One region of the Flammeovirga sp. SubArs3 genome, then DNA from elsewhere that is predicted to be linked to it. Evidence: riboswitches for the same ligand, from Rfam matches in the RefSeq annotation. Region 1 holds a riboswitch; each other region holds the start of a gene.
The links. A riboswitch is a leader RNA that binds a small molecule or an ion and turns the genes downstream of it on or off. The one in region 1 is predicted to bind cobalamin.
Positions count from the first base shown of each region.

Region 2: another riboswitch for cobalamin. It lies ahead of QL232_RS19770 ((2Fe-2S) ferredoxin domain-containing protein); the one in region 1 lies ahead of QL232_RS03960 (ABC transporter substrate-binding protein).
Region 3: another riboswitch for cobalamin. It lies ahead of QL232_RS00250 (ribonucleotide-diphosphate reductase subunit beta); the one in region 1 lies ahead of QL232_RS03960 (ABC transporter substrate-binding protein).

Region 1 covers NZ_CANDOA010000001.1:1,117,869-1,122,604, reverse strand. Annotated here, with positions in the region: gene QL232_RS03970 (hypothetical protein) at 1-752, opposite strand, end outside; gene QL232_RS03965 (N-acetylmuramoyl-L-alanine amidase-like domain-containing protein) at 845-1,711, shown strand; cobalamin riboswitch at 1,822-1,997, shown strand; gene QL232_RS03960 (ABC transporter substrate-binding protein) at 2,016-3,176, shown strand; gene QL232_RS03955 (TonB-dependent receptor) at 3,179-4,736, shown strand, end outside.
Region 2 covers NZ_CANDOA010000007.1:232,948-237,683, reverse strand. Annotated here, with positions in the region: gene cbiB (adenosylcobinamide-phosphate synthase CbiB) at 1-921, shown strand, start outside; gene QL232_RS19775 (AAA family ATPase) at 921-1,460, shown strand; cobalamin riboswitch at 1,461-1,658, shown strand; gene QL232_RS19770 ((2Fe-2S) ferredoxin domain-containing protein) at 1,793-2,581, shown strand; gene QL232_RS19765 (hypothetical protein) at 2,578-3,405, shown strand; gene QL232_RS19760 (sirohydrochlorin chelatase) at 3,412-4,347, shown strand; gene cobI (precorrin-2 C(20)-methyltransferase) at 4,347-4,736, shown strand, end outside.
Region 3 covers NZ_CANDOA010000001.1:62,536-67,271, reverse strand. Annotated here, with positions in the region: gene QL232_RS00260 (BamA/TamA family outer membrane protein) at 1-234, shown strand, start outside; gene QL232_RS00255 (BamA/TamA family outer membrane protein) at 389-1,516, shown strand; cobalamin riboswitch at 1,957-2,160, shown strand; gene QL232_RS00250 (ribonucleotide-diphosphate reductase subunit beta) at 2,320-3,297, shown strand; gene QL232_RS00245 (ribonucleoside-diphosphate reductase subunit alpha) at 3,388-4,736, shown strand, end outside.

The DNA of each region.
Region 1 (4,736 bases):
TTCGGATATAAGGCACCTTTCCAATATTCTGAAACGATAATCCCTACTCTATCATACCCTTCATCAGTTGTTTCAATTTCAAAAACTTTCCCGACAAATACTGCCTCTGATTCGTTATATGCTTCGGCAACAGATACAGATTCTCTATAACAGTCACATGGCACATACTCATCATCTCTCCACTCACCTTGTTCTGTATCTCCATTTGGATAAAGCATTATACCTTTTCCATGGCGTTTACCGTTTTTCCATTCACCAATATATTGTGCTCCGTTAGCATACCAGTGTTGGCCTTCTCCATTGACTTGATTATACATCCAAGTACCTTCGTGTCTTTCACCTGAACGAGTAATTAATATACCACGACCATGCATTTTCCCATCAAGAAAACCTCCTTGAAATACATCACCATTTGCCCAATTATATACACCGGCGCCAAATGGTTGTCCTTTAGAGAAGTTCCCTTCGTACTTATTGCCATTCGCAAATTTTAAACTTCCTCTACCGTCCATCAAGTCATTTCTCCATTTTCCTTGATAAACCGTTCCATCTTCCCATGTATATGTTCCCATACCATGACGTTGACCATCCCCGTTAAATTGACCAACATATTTATCTTTTTCAGGATGCTCACTGATTTCTTGTCCTAATACTGACGTAAAATTTATCAGTAAAAAACACAACATAAATCCAAGAGACTTTCTTAACATTCTATTGATATTTTTATAGTTTGATTGCAAGGTAAGTTCCATTGTTCTGATAATTTCAAAGAATTGCCTAAGTTTATATATCAAGAACATTATTGAAGTTAATGCTTCATTCCTGCAAAATGCAAAAAATAAATATGTCAAGACAATTCTTATCTATAATTAGCTTATTATTTATCACTTTTTATTGCCAAGCACAGTTTGTTTGTACAATTCCAAGTACAAAAGCTTTTGAAGATAAGCTCACAACATTAAACCAACTTCCTTTACAAGGGCTTACTTCGAATGAAAAGGCAATCAGTATTGCCAAAACATTTGTAGGTGAACCCTATCTTGAAAAGACCCTAGAAATAAATGAAAAGAGGGAAGACTTAGTCATTAATTATCTAGGTTTTGATTGTACTACCTTTGTAGAATCTGTAGTTGCTTTAACTAAATTGTATTCTGGAGAGGACAATGAAAAATTTAGAAATCTCAATCATTATGCAAGTATCTTAGAATATTTAAGATATAGAGACGGGAGACGAAATGGGTACCCTTCACGATTACATTATTTTACAGAATGGATAAGAAATAATCAGAAAAAAGGTATTGTTACTGACGTTACGGAGAAAATCGGAGGAACAGTGTACGATAAGAAAATCAACTTTATGAGTACTCATATCACTGCGTACAAACAGTTAGTTGGTAATGATTCCGCTTTAGTAGAGATCAAGAAAATTGAAGATCAAATAAATACAAAGCCACTCTCTCAAATATATATTAAAGAAATAGCTGAGATAGAAAGTAAAATAGAATCTGGAGATATCATTGCTTTGGTTTGTAAAGTAGATGGTTTAGATGTCTCCCATGTTGGCTTTGCAGTAAGATTGGAAGACAACCGTATACATTTATTGCATGCCTCACAATCTGGAGGAAAAGTTGAAATCACAAAGAAGCCTTTAGCAGAGTGGTTAAAAAACAGCAAATTGAACACCGGTATAACAGTTGCAAGAATCAACTAGTTTATCTTTTGAATAATAGTATTTCTTGGCAAAACTGCTACTGATAATGGATTTGTAAATGATTTTTAATGATCACAGTCATGCTTCATAAATAATCTTTTTAGTTGTATTGTAAATAATCATCTATCATATTTGCATCAAACAAAAGGGAATTTGGTGAGAATCCAAAACAGTCCCCGCTACTGTAATCCTACCTGTAAGGGTTGATGAAAATGCCACTGAGTACACTCGGGAAGGCTCATCTAAAAGGAAAGTCAGGATATCTTTTGTTTGGAAATATTCTTCGGGTGTAAAGTAAAAAGGAATGCAGCTAAACAAGTCACTATATACTATAGTCCTTTCTTTCCTCATCCTATTTTTTGGATGTCAGCAGAAGGAAAACAAACAAACGTCTCAGAAAGAGAATCAAGAGCAAAATATTGGCTCAGTAAAATCGGAAGTGTTACATGCTAAAACTTTTAAGTTAGAATATAAGGACAATCTTAAATTAATACACTTCATCAATCCTTTTAACGACGGTCAAGAGACATTTGTATTATTACCAAAAGGGAATTCTCTTCCTGATCAATACAAAGGCCATCAAGTTATTTCAATTCCAGTAAAAAATGTAATTACAACGACCACCGCACAAACTTCTATGATGGAAGAACTTGGAAGTATTGATGCCATAAGGGGGTATGTTGATAAAACCTATATGTATAGCCAAGACATTATTGACCGTATGGAAGAAGGTCGTATTATTTCTGTTGGTTATGATATGGAAGGAAATGCTGAAAAAGTAATCTTAAGTGATGCTGACTTGGTTATGGTTGTAGGAAGCAGTTCAACATCTTCAACTTCCTTCCCAGTTATTCAAAAAGCAGGCATTCCCATCTTAGCCAATACAGACTGGCAAGAAAGTGACTTATTGGGAAGAGCCGAATGGATTAAGGTTTTTGGTGCTCTTCTTAACAAGGAAGCCGAAGCAAATGCTTTGTTTGAAAGCATTACAAAGCAATACAACGAATATAAACATCTAGCTACTCAGGCAAAATCTTCTCCGAAAGTGATTAGTGGTTTACCGTACAAAGGCCTTTGGTCTGTACCCGGTGGAGCTTCATATTTGGCTAAAGCTTTTCATGATGTTCATGTAGATTATCCTTGGTTCGACAATGATCAAAAAGGTAGTTTACAATTCGATTTAGAAGGCGTTTATGCAAAAGGAAAAGATGCAAAATATTGGATTAACGTTGGCATGGTCAATTCCTTAGAAGAGTTAAAAGGTATTGACAAAAGATATGCTGAATTTGATGCATTTACTAACGGAGGAATCTACAACAACAATAATAAAATGAATAAAGCAGCCAATGATTATTGGGGTACAGGAATTTTACACCCAGAAATCATTTTAGCTGACCTTATTAAGATTTTCCATCCGGAACTTCTTCCTGATCACGAATTATACTTCTTTCAAAAAATTAATTAATCATGAGATTAAAAGGTCTAATGGCCGTTTTATTCTTTATCTCCACTTATTGTGTAGGTCAAGAGTATCAGCTTCCTGATCGAGAATTAAAAGAAGTTGAGATCACTGCCAAATCAATGAAGTATTATAGTCAAGGGGCACATATTCAAACCTTTGACAGTACTGAAATGCAATTCTATAATGAAGGTACCCTAGCGACTTTATTAAGAGATAAAGCTTCAGTATATATTCGAGAATATGGTGCTCCAGGGCAACTTTCTAGTATCTCTATTCGTGGTGCATCTCCAGAAAATACTGCGATTGTATGGAATGGTATTAACTTAAATTCTTTGACGTTAGGTCAAACAGATATGTCTACCATTAATACTTTCTATTTTGACAATATTGACCTTCAGTATGGAGCAAGTTCTGCACAATATGGTTCTGGTGCAGTAGGTGGCACCATTATCCTTAAAGATCAATTGGATTGGGAGAGTGAAAATCATTTTGAAATACAAACAGCATATGGAAGCTTCAATCAACAATTTTATGGTTTTAAAGCTCAATATGGTAATAATAAATGGAAGCATAAGACAGTAGGCCTTTATCAGATGGCTGATAATGATTATACATTTTATAATGAGTATGCTAAAGAAGATCAGGTACAACAAAATGCTGGTTTTTGGCATGCAGGAATTCTTCATGAAACTCATTTTAAACCAAATGAAAACGAAGAATGGTCCGTTAATTTATGGTATACACAAGATCAAAGGGGTATTCAACCAATCATGGGTAATAACATGAAGCCCAGTACTTATGACTCTACTGAAAATACAAATTTTAGAGGAGTTGTTAATTACAAAGTGAAGAATGATCAATGGACACATACTGCAAGTGTCGCCTATATTCAAGATGAATTATTAAACGGTGGAAGCCAAATTGCCACACAAAGAGTTCAAGGAGATTATAGAGGTGAAACATCATTAACCAACAGTTTAACATTACAAACTGGTTTGACCCTTATGAACATTTGGCCAGATGTTTATGCCTACGCTGCCGACACAGAAGAATTTAGAGGATCCGTTTTTGCTGCTGTTAGATGGGATGTCACCAATCGTTTTAATGTATCTACCACATTACGTCAAACAGTCGTTACAGGATACTCAGCTCCATTTACACCCTCACTTAATTTATCTTATATCGCATTAGAAGATGGGAGTCAATCCTTAAAAATTAAAAGTTCGGCTGGAAGAAGTTATAGAGTCCCTACCCTTAACGAAAGGTATTGGGGAGAAAAAGCTAACCCAGACATTAAACCAGAAGATGGATATAATGTTGATTTAGGCTTTGACTATACAAAAAGCAACAACCATCTAACATTCAATACATCAGTAACGGGATTTTACCTTAGAACTTTTAATAAAATCTTATGGATTCCAGGAAATCCTACATATGCTGCCAACGTAAAAGAAACATATTCTAGGGGTGTAGAAGTAAGTGCAGATATTGGAAATCAGTATTCAAAACAACTATTAAAATGGAAGTTTGGAGCAGCATACTCTTTCACTGATGCTCAGAACT
Region 2 (4,736 bases), on a different contig from region 1:
CTCATCTTAATTATTGCCTTTGTGTTGGATCAAATTTTTGGAGATCCTAGAGTTTTGCCACACCTTATTGTGGGATATGGAAACCTTATAGCGAAGGGAGAAAAGCGTCTAAATAATGGAAAAAATAAGTTTTTAAAAGGAGCTTTATTAACGATTACTTTAGTGAGTTTATCATTTGTAGTTCCTTACTATGTACTAAACTATATTGATGAGTTAAATACTATTGTATCAATACTTCTTAGTGTCATTTTATTGTTTTACTGTTTAGCCAATAAAACATTAGTAAAAGAAGGAATTGCAGTGTTTAATGTATTAGAAAAAGAAGGATTAGAGGCAGGGAGAAAAAGACTTTCTTGGATTGTAGGTAGAGATACTTCAGCATTAAATGAACAGCAAATTCGTACGGCTACCCTTGAAACTATGTCTGAAAACTTAAGTGATGGTGTAATTGCCCCCTTGTTCTATTTTGTCATTTTAGGAGTTCCCGGAGCAATGGCCTATAAAATGATCAATACTTTTGATTCTATGATTGGCTATAAAAATGACCGCTATGAACAATTTGGGAGATTTGCAGCCAAACTAGATGATGTTGCGAATTATATTCCTGCCCGACTAACAGCTTTTTTTATGTTGGTCGTTTCATTTCGGTTCGGAGGTTTGGCAACAGTTTTCACTGAAGGAAAAAAACATAGTAGTCCCAATGCGGGGTATCCGGAAGCTGCTTTAGCCTATATTCTAAAAGTGAGATTTGGTGGTCCTAATTATTATGGAGGCAAATTGGTAGAGAAACCATATATCGGAACTAATCAAAGATCTATTCTGCATCAAGAAATTTATAAAGTAGCAAATATCAACTATAGTACTAGTTGGTTTTTCGTTTTACTCATTGCTTTTTATCTCATTTTAATACAAGTCTACTAATGAGTATTTCTATCATCTCAGGAGCAGCAGGTACAGGAAAAACGACCTTGATTAATACGATTGAAAGGTCGAGTGTATTAACAATGCCCGAAGCCTCGCGTCAGGTGATAATAGATGAACAGAAATATGGAAGAGAAGGCATGCCATGGAAGAACGTTGAACGGTTTAGTGAACTAGTCTTTCAAAGAACATTAGATCATTTAAGAGAATATTCCGAAGCAATTTTTTGTGATAGAAGTATTATTGATACCATTGCCTACCTTCGGTTTCAGGAGAAACCAGTTCCTGATTACTTAACATTGTTTCCTTTCCATCGATATTATAAAAAAGAGGTATTTTTTGCACTTCCTTGGGAAGAAATATATACCAAAGATCCTCAAAGGCCAGAATCATTTTCTTATCAGCAGCAATTATCACCTGTTTTAGAGAAAACTTATCTGGATTATGGATTTGAGATAGTTTATTTACCATTTACATCAGTACAGAGCCGTTTAGACTTTGTTCTTAACAAGGTTTGCTTACCAACTAAAATTAAGTAAATTTGCCACTGCTGAAAAGGAGTTCCTAATGTTGGAATGAAAAGGGAATTTGGTGTGAATCCAAAACTGTACCCGCAGCTGTAAGCTTTCGTTTTCTTTCGAAAACAATTTTGTTACAATGAGCCACTGTTAAGATAAATGGGAAGGAGTAACAGAAGAAAGCAAGTCAGAATACCTACCTTTTTTTGCAAACAAGAAAACAAACTTTCGGGAATAAAAGTTGTGACCTTCAATCTATTAGTACACTTTGTTAGTTTTACTAACTTGCTAACAATAAACAGATTGTCATTCTATTATCCCCAATTGTTGCTATTCATCAAACAATCTGAATCATGGGGAAAAACATTGCTGAGACTCAACAGATTTTTTTATTTTGTGATGGTGGATCTTGCCAAAAAGCAGGTTCTGAGGAAGTAGTACGAAATGTAAGAGCTTACCTTAGAAATAGCGGACAATGGGACAGTACTCATACGATCAAAACTAGATGTAATGGCCGGTGTGAGGATGCTCCAACATGTATTGTTCAACCCAACTATTGGTACAAAGATCTCACTCCACAAAAGGGCTTAGAAATTATTAAAAGCCATTTGGAACACCAAAAACCCGTTGAAGACTATTTACTCTATCAAGATGAATGGTCTGAGATAAAATCGGAGAAAGAAAGAGGTGCTTTTACTCCAAAACCATTTTCTATAAAGATGGACTCAGAACTTGGAGAATGTCGAATAACAAAAGGCTTTGCCTCTGATCAATATACCTATCCACTTTTTCTCTATTTATCGGAAAATAGTCCATATTCTACGCTTTCTCTTGCTAATCGAACATCATTTTCATTTAGTGAAATTAAAAATGTCAATTACAGTCAAAAGTATACTCTTGAACTAGAATTGGCAGAGGAAACAATAGAGTTGATTATCGCTCCAATTGATCAGAAAAATCAAAATCTAGTCAAAAAGAGAATTGCAGTAGTTGAATATTTTGAACAGTTGGACTCCTTAAAAAAAGGGATTCGACTAAAAAATAAATTTGGTGAAGAACTTGGGCTAATTTGGCTTGAAAACCATGCTTGGCAATACTGTTTAGAAGTACAATTAAAAGGGATAAAATTGGAAACAGTATGAAAAGAAAGGTGACTATTGTAGGAGTAGGTTGGTTAGGAAAACCATTAGCCAATTGTTTAAGAGAAAGAGGGTTTGATGTGAGAGGTAGTGTTGCCTCAATAGAAGAATTACTCACTTTTGAACCTTCAGAACAAATTTCACTGATTAAAATAGAAGAAGATAAAATTCATGGATGCTGGAGTGATTTTATCAATTCATCTGATGTTTTAATTATTTGTTTTCCTCCTGCTGACCGGAGAGATCAAAATGGAGTGTATGTCAAACAAATTGAACAATTGACAAAACATACACCTACTCATCAAAAAGTCATCTTTGTAAGTTCCACTTCTGTCTATCCAAATACCAATCAATCTATTCAAGAATCAGATCATTTCACTCCTGAAAGTATTGGAGGGAAAAATATATATCAAGCAGAAAAAGTATTACGTCAACATTTTGGAAAACAATTGACAGCTGTCCGAATGGCAGGTTTAATTGGAGGAGGACGTCATCCATCTCAGCTACTAAGGGAAAATAGGGTCTTGAAAAATCCAAATGTGCCAGTCAATGTTATCCATCAAACCGATGCGATAAATTTGATTGTAGAGGTGATAGAACAGGACCTTTTTGGGGAAGTGATTAACGGCTGTGCAGGCCTTCATCCTATTCGAAGGGATTTATATACAAATGCTGCAGTAACCTTAGGGTTACCTCTACCCATATTTAGAGACAGTAAGAGTTTTGCTTTTAAACTGATTGATAATAGTAAATCAAAGCGATTGTTATCCTTTGAATATATATATGATGATCCTCAAGCCTACTTCAATGAAGAGGTGAAAATATAAAAGACAATGAAAGAAGGAATATTATTATGTGGCCATGGGTCTAGAAGAAAAACGGGAACCGATGCTTTCAAAAAACTCGTTGCCTTGTTAAAAAATAGGTACGAAAATGAATATGAAGTAGACTATGGTTTTTTAGAATTTAGTCACCCTTTATATGAGGCTGCAGTTGAACGGTTGTACGAAAAAGGAGTAAGGGTAATTTATGCATTACCTGTAATTCTTTTTGCGGGGTCACATGCTAAAAATGATATTCCTTATGAGATGAATACGATCCAATCGTATTATCCAGACCTTGAAATTAAGATGGGAACACACATCGGTGTAAGTTCTTATCTTTTGGATTTATCTAAAAAAAGAATCGAGGAACAGGAAGCTTTACTACCACCAATTGACCGAAAAGAATGTGGGTTGATGGTAATTGGTAGAGGTACCACAGATCCAGATGCGAATTCTGATGTACACAAACTAGCTGCCATGCTTTGGGAAGGTATGGGGTTTGGTTTTACGACCGTTGGCTATAGTGGAACAGCTTACCCTACGACGGCAGAAGCCTTACCAATGTTTGAGAAATTAGGTATGAAACGCACCTATGTTATTCCTTTTTTCTTCTTTACGGGAGTACTGCTCGAAAGAATCTATGCCACTGTAGACGATTTTAATAAATCATCTACAACAGAGTATGTTAACACAGAAGCTTTTGGAGCAGATGAACTGATACTACAAGCTTTTGATGAGAGACTAGACCAAGCAAAAAATGGAGAAGCGAATATGAACTGCCAAATGTGTAAATACCGTAAGCAGATCATTGGCTTTGAAGAAGAAGAGGGAAAAGATCAAGTCGGACATCACTTAAATGTAAAAGGGATTCTTTTTGAGGAAGATGAAAAAGTGGATGAGAAAAAAGGAATGATGAAAACCTTTAAAAATATACTTGGAATATAATGAGTAGAGGAAAAGTATATGGGATTTCACTAGGACCCGGCGATCCCGATTTGATCACAATGAAAGGGTACAAGTTACTTCAGTCTGTTGATAAAATTTATTACCCAGGATCCATTTTTCAAGGTGGAAGAAAGAGTAGTTATTCTCTACAAATTATGGAGAATTACGATTTATCACAAGATAAATTAGTGGGGTTCTATTTAGAAATGACAATTGATAGAGTACACGTACATCCTGTTTATGAAGAGACTTTTCAGAAAATACAGAAAGATGTTTTGGAAGGATTGGATGTAGCCATAGTATGTGAAGGTGATTTGAGTACTTACAGCTCCTTCTCTTATTTATTAGAAAAATTTCAACAGACAGACATCTCTATTTCACTGGTTCCT
Region 3 (4,736 bases), 1.1 Mb from region 1:
CAGGCTGAATTGAGGCAACATTTATTTTGGAGAATTGGAATGACTGGTTTTGTCTCTACAGCCAATGTTTATAATCAAATGAATGGCTTTCAATTCGATCAGACAAAACTTGCTGGAGGAGCTGGACTTAGATTCATCTTCAATAAAAAAGATAAAGCTTCATTACGAGCGGACTATGGCTTTGGGCCTAATAAAAGTTCTGGGTTATACCTTACTTATGGTGAAGCATTTTAATAATGTTGGGAGATTAAATTTATTCAAAAGGAATCGATTTTTCTCCCTTTTTTGACAATTCTATTCAATAATTTTAAACTTCTTTATGAATACCCTATAATGTGTCTGAAAATTAGTAGATTTACGATCTTATATTATCGCTGAACTAATATTTATGCAAACATCGAAATCACTTCTACTTATTTTATTTTCACTATTTATTTCATCATCGATTTTAGCACAAGACGATTCAATTTCGAGTGAAATAGATACATTATATAAGAGGAAGATAACCGCCTTTCCTTACCCAGCTTATGCCCAAGAAACAAGTTGGGAGTTTGGCCTAGTAAGTGTGTTTCAATTTAAAACACCCAATGCCACTTTAGCTACTAGACCATCAAATGCAACATTTATAGGTTTCTATACTTTAGAAAATCAAATGAGGTTGAAGTTGGAGCATACTATTTTTACCAAAGATGAAAACTGGTTATTCGAAGGAACATGGGAGTATGCTAAATACCCAGAGAAATATTACGGTATTGGTGGGGACACTCCAAATAGCAATGAACAGTTGATGGATTGGACCAAAGTTGATTTCCGACAACAGTTTCTGAAAAAAATTAGAGATAAGATGTTTTTTGGTCTTCAATACAGATACGCTAATTTTTGGGATATAAGTGTTGGACCAAGAGAGGATGGAAGTTATGGTGATGTCTCTGAAATACCTGGGTATGCAGGTGGTTCACTTTCAGGATTAGGATTTGTGTACAAATGGGACACAAGAGACCTTGTATTGACACCTTCTGGCGGGCATTATATTGAAGCTAAAATCGAAACCTATAACTCTTTTTTAGGAAGCGATTATAAATTCGAACGTATTTACTTGGATGCAAGAAAGTACTTTGATGTGAGTAGAGAGAAAGAAGGAAAAACAGTAGTGGCTTTTCAGGGTATTTACAACTCAACATATGGTGATGTTCCTTTTAGAGAAATGGCACTTATGGGAGGTTTGAATATGATGAGAGGTGTCTATGAAGGTAGATATAGAGATAATAATATGATCGCCTTTCAAGCAGAAGTAAGACAGCATATGTTCTGGAGATTAGGAATGACAGCCTTTGTTGCAACTGCTAACGTTTATGAAAATAGCAGTGATTTTAATTTTTCAGAAACTAAACTTTCGGGAGGTGTTGGTGTAAGGTTACTGATTAACGAAGAAGACAAAGCATCACTAAGAGCGGACTATGGAATTGGCCCTGATGGAAGCTCCGGAATTTATCTAACTTTTGGTGAAGCTTTTTAAGATGACATCATTATTATTTTTTGAATAAAAAATCAAGACAATAATTCTGTTTGTTTGAAATTTACAAACAGTCATTAAGCTCATTTTTAATAAAAGGTGAATCATGAAAAAAAATCTTTTATTAAAAATGAGCTTTTTTTTCATGATACAACCCAAATTTAATTTTGTATATAGTCGTTATGTGATCTCTGAAAACAAATCCTGATTTATTGTGTTATATATTATATTTTTTTTTGAACGAGTAATACAAAAAATGTTTCATTGATTGGGACAGGTGTTACTTTTTGAAATATTAGAATAGTACAATTATTGATAGGTAGTTAGCTCTCTTCTTATTAGCGCTAATTTTTGATTCAGTCAAGTAAAAAATGATAAAATTGAGAATATTTTTTTTTATAAAATTACCATCAAAAATGTTTGCAATAATCACGAAAAGGCTATTTATTTGTTAAAACGAAGGTGCTGAAGTGAAGTTGAGAATGCTTCAGTGAAAAGGGAAATAGGTGTAATTCCTATGCTGTTCCCGCAGCTGTAAGTTTTTAGATGAGTTCAATTTTTAACCACTATATCTTTTGGGTATGGGAAGGGAGAATTTCATCACTTAAAAACGAGCCAGAAGACCTGCCATCGTGTGCTTAATTTACCTCCTTCGGGATAAGGGAGAGCAAATCGTTGATCTATCTTCTTTGAATGTTTTCAAAGTTTTAGTCAAAGAGTCTTGTAAAGTAAAATTAGCAAACGTCAAATGTGCGGCAACAAATTAGTTGTCAGTGTTGTTTACATTAAAAACTTTAAATATAACAATGAGTTTACTAGATAAACGTGTAGCTTACAAACCTTTTGAATACCCAAAAGCACAAGAGTTCATTGATGCAATTCATCAGACTTTTTGGATTCACTCAGAAGTGAATTTTGATGCTGATATTCAGCAATTCAAAACAAACTTAAGTGATCATGAGCGTGATGTTATTGGTAATATTTTAAAGACATTTGCACAAACAGAAACAAACGTTCAGGATGATTTCTGGGGTGTGATCGGACAATTTATTCCTAAGCCTGAGATTAAAGCAATGGCGATCACTTTTGCAGAAAATGAAGCTAGACATGCATCAGCATACGCTCGTTTAAACGAATTGTTAGATTTGGATAATTTTGAGGCATTCCTAGAAGATGAAACAGCTATGGAACGTCTTGAAATGTTATCACAAGTGACAGTTGATGCACAAGGAAATGCAAAACCAGAAGATTTACTTCAGTCGATTGCAATTTTCTCTTGTTTCACTGAAAATGTAAACTTATTCTCTCAGTTTGCTATTCTTCTTTCATTCAAAAAATTCAAAAACCAATTAAAAGGTATTGGTAATATCATTAAGTGGTCTGCGAAAGATGAAAACTCACATGCAAGAGCAGGTATGTGGTTGTACAACTCCATGATTGCTGAATACCCTGAGTTGAATACTGAAGAATTACAAAACCGTATCTATGAAGCGGCTAAGATTTCTCATGATGTTGAAGTAAGATTACTTACAGGCATCTTTGAAAATGGCGAGTTTGATTTCTTACCAATCAATCACTTGGTACATTTCATGAGAGACCGTTTAAATAAGAGTTTATCAGAAATTGGTTTAAAGCCAACTTTCGAAGTAGACAAAGAAGTACTTAAAGAAATGCAATGGTTTGATGAGGAAGTATTCGGTCTTGCTCATGATGATTTCTTTGCCGTACGTCCAACAGAATATACAAAGAAAACTCAGTCAGTTACCGCTGACGATTTATTCTAAGCAAAAATACTACAATACAAGGGAGCAGCTATTCTCCCTTGTAATTTCAATTTCTTTCTAAACACCACTACACACCCTCAGTTCTTAATTATGTCTGAAATTACTTTAACTGCTGAAGCATCTAATTTGGAAGCAAGCCCAAAATGGATGACTCATGAAGGATTGCAAACTTTAAATAACGGTTACCTATTAGAAGGTGAAACTGTAAGAGATGCTGTAACAAGAATTGCTAAAGCTGCTGCAACTCGATTAAAAAGACCCGATTTCGAAAAAAGATTCTTTGACGCTATTTGGAATAACTATTTATGTCCTGCTTCACCTGTATGGTCAAATATGGGTACAGAAAGAGGATTACCAATCAGTTGTTTTGGTAGTTATGTGCCTGATAGTATTGCTGGTATCGGTTCTACTTTAGCAGAAGTAATGATGATGTCGAAAATTGGTGGAGGTACTTCTATCAATATGTCTGATGTACGTCCTAGAGGTGCTGAAATAACAAATAACGGTACTTCAAACGGTGTATACCCTTTCTTGGAAATGTTTGATTCAGTAATCAACGGTACAAACCAAGGAAGTACAAGACGAGGTATGCTTGCTGCTTACCTTGACGTTGAGCATGAAGATATCGACGAATTTCTAACTATTAAAGATGTTGGAAAGACAATTCAAAATATTTTCATGGGTGTAACTGTTTCTGATAACTTTATTCAAAAGGTAAGAGAAGGAGACAGACGTAGCCGTGAGGTTTGGGCAAAAGTGATCAAATCTAGAATTGAAAAAGGCATTCCTTATGTCTTATATAAAGATAACGCAAACAATCAACGTCCAAGATGGTACAAAGATCAAGGGATGGAAATCAAAGCCTCTAACCTTTGTTCTGAGATCATGCTTCCTTCTAATGAAGAAGAATCATTCGTTTGTTGTTTGTCATCATTAAACTTAGTGCGTTATGATGAGTGGAAAGATACTGACTTAGTTGAGACAGCTACTTTCTTCTTAGATGCAGTAATGGAAGAGTTTATTGATAAAGCCAAAGGTATTGATCACATGCAAAGAGCTGTGAACTTTGCTAAAAACCATAGAGCATTAGGTTTGGGTGTTTTAGGATGGCATAGCTTCTTACAAAAGAAGAAAATTCCTTTTGCTGGTATTGCGGCTGATTCTTGGACAAGAATTATCTTCAAACAAATTAAAGAGCAATCTATCAGAGCTTCAGAAAAGTTAGCGAACGCTTATGGTGAGCCTAAGGTAATGATGGATACAGGTAGAAGAAACTCTACATTGTTAACTATTGCTCCTACAACTTCTAATGCTTTGATTGCTGGTGGATACTCAACTGGTATTGAGCCAATGGCAAGTAACTATTATGTAATGGACTCTGCTAAAGGTGTATTCTCAAGAAAAAATAAGCAGTTAGAAGAGTTGCTAGAAGAAAAAGG